Caldivirga maquilingensis IC-167: one gene and its partner. The protein of the gene in region 2 binds, or shares a complex with, the protein of the main gene of each other region. Links are inferred from orthologs where the notes say so. Each region holds a gene or a part of one and is shown on either strand. Other genes may lie near its edges.

The links. Proteins that work in one complex are often made in the same cells at the same time.
Region 1: the proteins of CMAQ_RS02960 (region 2) and CMAQ_RS07880 are in contact, whole or in part, in a crystal structure (PDB 2QMU), measured with the Saccharolobus solfataricus proteins. The link is inferred for Caldivirga maquilingensis IC-167 from one-to-one orthologs. Residues at the interface, in WP_231918336.1 of Saccharolobus solfataricus: Met1, Leu2, Arg4, Leu5, Tyr6, Lys8, Leu9, Pro10, Ile106, Lys108, Lys109, Glu110, Lys111; in WP_009988771.1 of Saccharolobus solfataricus: Trp33, Pro65, Glu66, Gln148, Val151, Asp152, Val154, Ser155, Lys156, Ala159, Leu160, Tyr163, Arg164, Lys167, Ile180, Ile181, Pro182, Val183, Ser184, Leu186, His187, Ile189, Asn190, Asp192, Ser193.

Annotation. Positions count from the first base shown.
Region 1 is NC_009954.1:1,613,363-1,616,180, forward strand. The notes cover bases 41-2,818. They hold CMAQ_RS07880 (translation initiation factor IF-2 subunit gamma), read left to right. Parts: upstream 41-705; coding sequence 706-1,932; downstream 1,933-2,818. Other genes in these bases: CMAQ_RS07875 (diphthine--ammonia ligase), read left to right, coding at 41-365; CMAQ_RS07885 (NUDIX hydrolase), read left to right, coding at 1,973-2,437; CMAQ_RS07890 (glutamate--tRNA ligase), read left to right, coding at 2,494-2,818. Also shown: more of CMAQ_RS07875, read left to right, coding at 1-40. UniProt on the Methanocaldococcus jannaschii protein: eIF-2 functions in the early steps of protein synthesis by forming a ternary complex with GTP and initiator tRNA.
Region 2 is NC_009954.1:611,056-613,897, reverse strand. The notes cover bases 22-2,823. They hold CMAQ_RS02960 (translation initiation factor IF-2 subunit beta), read left to right. Parts: upstream 22-1,118; coding sequence 1,119-1,529; downstream 1,530-2,823. Other genes in these bases: pyk (pyruvate kinase), read right to left, coding at 2,041-2,823; CMAQ_RS02955 (metal-dependent transcriptional regulator), read right to left, coding at 1,553-1,987; CMAQ_RS02965 (hypothetical protein), read left to right, coding at 107-679. Outside these bases: more of pyk, read right to left, coding at 2,824-2,842. UniProt on the Methanocaldococcus jannaschii protein: eIF-2 functions in the early steps of protein synthesis by forming a ternary complex with GTP and initiator tRNA.

The DNA.
Region 1 (2,818 bases), 1.0 Mb from region 2 along the record:
AGGAATTGAAGATAAAGGCGTACTCCCCACTTTGGAGGAAGAACCAGGCTAAATACCTCATGGAGCTTCATGATGCTGGTCTAAGATTCATAGTAACCTCAATAGATGCATACGGCCTCAACCCGCGATTACTGGGTAAGGTTTTAGATAAAACGGACATAGAGTACATTATTGAATCAGCGCAGAGATACGGCTTCAACCCAGCCTTTGAGGGGGGTGAGGCGGAGACCTTCGTTGTTGATGCCCCATTATTCAGGAGAAGCATTAAGGTAAGGGGTTATGTTAAGAGGGTTGGGGAGTATTCGTGGAGATTCATAATAACTGATGCATTACTTGAAGGTAAACTACCTCACCTTGGAGGGTGAGGCTTCCTGCTTCATTACCCCACCTTAAAAAGACTGGGCTTGCGTTATTTTTATAAGTCACAGCACCTTTAGGTTAACCCAGTCCCCCGTGATTTAATTTAAGGTGATTTAAGTGAAGAACATGACACTGTGTAGAGTAATGCATATGCATTACTGCAATTGCTTACGCATTCCCCCTAGGTACCTTGGCTCTAGGCATGACTCCCCAGGGTTGCTTTCTTATCCTAGTGTTGAATTATCCTCCTCATATAGTGAATTCTAGTGTTGTGAATGATTTAGAAGTAGGGAATGGGGTTAGGTAGGTTAAAGTTTTTAAGGTAAGCATCATTGGCTGATTGAAATGCAGGAATACACTTACCCGGATTCAATAGTGATAACGGCTGGTCACGTTGACCATGGCAAGACAACGGTAGTTCAAGCACTCAGTAGTGAGTGGGTTGCTAGGCATAGTGAGGAGATTAAGAGGGCTATGACGATTAAACTGGGTTACACTAACGTTGACTTATATGAGTGCGGTGGGGAGTATCCAATAGTCCCCATTGGGTTAATTAAGGATGGTAAATGCCCAGACGGCTCTGAGGCTAGGTTCGTTAGGAGAATATCAATACTTGACGCCCCCGGTCATGAGGTCTTGCTCTCAACAATGATTAGTGGGATTTCATTCGTTGATGGTGCGTTAATGGTTATTGACGCCTCAATGCAGGCTCCGCAGCCTCAGACTGAGGAGCATTTCATAGCGTTAACAATAATGGGTACTAAGAGCCTTGTTATTGCTCAGAATAAGGTTGATTTAGTTAATAGGGATAAGGCCATTGAGAATTACATGCAGATTAGGGGGTTCATAAAGGGTACTTGGGCTGAGGGGGCGCCTATAATACCGATATCGGCGCTTCACAGGGTTAACATTGATGCCTTAGCCTCAACATTAAATAACGTGATTAAGCCTAAGGCAATTGATTTAAGTAAACCACCAATAATGTATGTTTTAAGGAGCTTTAACGTAAACAAACCCGGTACACCACCAAGTAAACTAATGGGTGGTGTAATAGGTGGTACACTGCTGCAGGGTAGGATTAGGGTTAATGATGAGGTTGAGATTAGGCCAGGCCTTAAACTTGGGGATAAATACATGCCGATTAGGACTAAGGTGGTTAGCATAGCTATTGGAAACCAGTTAATTGAGGAGGCTAGGCCAGGTGGATTAGTGGGTATTGGTACGTTACTTGACCCAGCATTAACCAAGGCAGACGCCCTAGTGGGTAGTGTTGTCGGGGAACCAGGTAAATTAGCCCCAGTCTACGGGAGCATTGACATTGAGTACCATTCAATAAGCAGAAAAGGCATAGATTCATCACTTAAGGTTGGGGAACCGGTAATGGTTATCATTGGGTCAGCCTCAGTAATGGGTATTGTAAGGAGCTTCAAAGGCGACTCAGCATCAATAGACCTCAGGAGAGGTGTCTGCACCCAGGAGGGGGCTAAGTTAGTTGTCATTAAGCAGGTAACCGGGAGGTGGAGGATTGTTGGCTGGGGTAAGTTAAAGGGAGGTAGGGTGCTTTTAGATTAACCTATCTTAAGCTTATTAACCCTGATTAAGCTAAGCATTAATGAGCAGGGAGTACCCCAAGTACCCCTTAGTTGGTGTTGGGGCAGTGGTGATTAATAATGGGAAAATACTACTCGTTAAAAGGGCTAATGAACCAGGTAAAGGTAAGTTAAGCATACCCGGCGGCATGGTTAATGCAGGCGAGGACCCGGGTGATGCAGCTGTTAGGGAACTTGAGGAGGAGACTGGGCTGAGGGGTGTGGTTAATCTGCTTCTCGGGGTTTACCAATACGTGGAGCATGATGATAAGGGTAACGTTAAGTACCACTTCATACTATTGGATTACCTCATTAATGTTAAGGGTGGTTCACTTAAGGCATCAAGCGACGCCGCTGAGGCTCTCTTCATTGATTTAAATGAGGCATTAAACATGAATTTAACGGAAACCACCAGGGAATTAATCAACGATATTTTATCTAAGGGAATTAACCCATGTGTGGGGTCAATGAGCATTATTAAGCGTTAACCAACCCCCACCTTTTTAAGGGGGAATCAGCAAGTGGTTAAGGACGGTGATTAAGAGTGGAGAATGCTGTTAGGGATTTAGCCCTTAAGCATGCATTAATTAATGCAGTTAAGTTCAACGGTAAGGCTGATGTTAAGGCAGTTGTAAGTAAAATCTTCGCCGATAACCCTGAATTAAGAGGTAATGCAAAACAGGTAGTGGAGGTGGTTAAGGAGGTGGTTAACTACGTTAACTCACTGACGTTGGATGAACAGAGGAGGATACTTGAGGAGAAGTGGCCTGAGGCCCTCGGCGCCAGGAGAACTGTTGAGGAGAAGAGGGGGGATATTGAGTCCCTACCTGAATTACCTGATGCTGATAAGTTAAGTAAATTAACGTTTA
Region 2 (2,842 bases):
TAATGAGTCCCCATGATTCATGGGAATTAATAACCGGAAATTAGGCTGCATCCACTATTAACACTGCCATAAAGAGTTAAATACATGGTTCTAGGGGCGTTGGGATATGGCTTTATTAGTCATATCACCTGCAACAACCCTAGTCACAGTGATACTACTAGGCGCATCCCATGCAGTGGAGCCTGACCACATAGCAACCTTAAGGCTACTGAAGGATGAAAGGGAATACTTACTCTTTGGTTTATCTCACGGTATTGGCTTCATATTGATATCAATACCCCTGGTACTCATCATTGCAATGAATAAGGAATTGGAATTAATAGGAAACCTAGTGGGTATGGCATTCGCGGCGGCACTACTAATTGGTGAACTCATGAATAAGGAATTAGAGATCGGTGTTAAGGGATCCATGAGCTCTGGGATAATTCAAGGTGCATTAGCAATAACACCAACTAAGGTTCTAGTGGCAGTGATGGCGGCTGAGGTAGGATTAATCACTGGAATGGTTTATATAGTACTATTCATAGCAGTATCATCAATGTTTATATTCATCATAGGGCTAACCTTGGATAAACTGGCCCAAGTGTTGATGAAGCATGATGTTTCCAAACCCATGAACATAGCCATAGCGGTAATCGCCCTAGCAATAATGACTACGCATATTGTAAACATGGTATAAAGCCTTAAATTCCCTTTATAAATGCATTAATGGTATGATGATACATTGCAGTGCTGAAGAGTGAGTGAAACTGACCTGCGCTGATTACGAATCCTGCATCATTCCCTAATTAACCAGCTAAGCCTTAATAATAGCCCCTTGCTAACCAAGTTTACTGCTACTAGTATTATTACTGATGATTCTTAACGGCTCTTAAGGATACGACCATAATTTCAGCAGGAAGCCGTAGGCAATGCACTCCATGGGGATATGGTATGTAATGATTTCCCAGTAAAATTGACTAATAAGGTTTCTTACTCATAGTCGTAAACGAACTGTTTAAGGAATAGTAAGCTAATAATGATTGACGCAGCCTATATTAAGGAGGTATGTATGGTAAGGTAACTGATAATTAAGTGATTCCTATACACTTATAAGTGGGTACTGTGGGGTTGGGTTAATGTCGGTTGATCCAACTTACCTTAAGCTACTTGAGAGGGCTTACAAGATAGTGACACCTAAGGTTGAGAGGAGGAGGGAGATACCTAAGCTTAGTGTTGAAATTGAACCCAGGAGGACTATGATTAGGAACTTTAAGGATATAGCCGATAGGTTGAATAGGGATGTTACGCATATGGCTAGGTTCTTCATTAAGGAATTAGCTGTACCAGGTAATGTTGACTCTAATGGATCCCTAGTAATCTATGCTGAACGCACTCCAAGAACCCTTGAGGCGGTTTACGATAGGTACATTAAACTTTACGTAACATGCCCGGTCTGCGGCTCCATAGATACATACCTTGTTAAAGAGGATAGAATATACGTACTTGTCTGCACAGCCTGTGGAGCCAGGACTCCTAGAAGGGCCTAGGATTATTTATCGCTGAAGTGGATTTAATTATGGGTATTCACCGCCCTTAATGCCGTGTCCTCGAAGGTTATGGGTTTACCATGTGGGCAGGAGCTTGGCTTACCCATGTTCTCGTAAAGCTTCCTGAGGACTTCAATAGGCATTGTTGTCTCCATTTTAGACGCAAGCCTGCAAGCCTCCTCAACACTGAAGCCTAGGCTAACAAGCCAGGTTTCAATTATCCTGTGACTATTATCAACCAACTCAAGGAGCAGCTTACCGTCACTTGTTAGGCAGACTCCATCAGGGTTCTTAGTTACGAAGCCCTTTGAGGCTAAGTGGTTAATCTCCTCATAGACGCTTGAGGCTGATCTACCTAACTTCCTTGATAATGATGTTATTGATATTGGTGAACCCTCACCATTAATTGCCCTTAAATACTCAAGCTCCTTCACGGTAACCTCCCCTAGGTCAACCATGTGTTAAGCATAGTGGGGGTGTTTAAATAACTTAAGCCTTAATTAACCATGAATTAGGCCCTAATTAACTTAATCACATGCTCATACTCGCTTACATTTGGTCTAAGGCCGTAGGTTAATACCACTAAGTCACCGTGCTTTATTAAACCCTCCTTAATGTATTCGTTTAAGGTATCCACCATACCCTTATCGTAGTCTTGGTCATTAATGACCCTAGACTCAACACCCCAAAGCAACTTAAGCCTACGGAACACTGCCTCACTCGGTGTACCAGCCAGTATCTGTACCCTAGGCCTATATCTGGAAAGCCTAACCGCTGTTAAGCCGCTTTTAGTGAAGACGACTATCTTAGCACCTATGCTATCAGCTAACTCAGCTACCCCTAGGGCAAACCTCATTCTCTCATCAAAAACAGATGAATCAGCCCTAAAGCCTGGGGTTACTTGATCCTCGTAATTACTAACTATCCTCCTAAGCCACTCAACAGCCTCAACTGGGTAATTACCCATTGTTGTTTCATCGGTTAGAAGAAGTGAATCAACACCCTGAAGCACACTAGTCATGATGTCAACAACCTCCGCCCTGGTGGGTACCGGGTTATTAACCATGGATTCAAGGAGCTGCGTAGCCACCATTACCGGTTTACCGCAGGAGTGGGCTGCTGTAATTATCTTCTCCTGAATCTTAGGAACCTCCTCTAGGTTAAACACCATGCCTAAGTCACCCCTAGCCACCATGACGTAATCCGCATTGCAGGCTATATCCTTTATACTCCTTATGGCACTGGCTGTCTCAACCTTAACAATAATCATTGGTGAATAATTAAGGCTCCTTAAATACTCCCTAGTGCTCTCA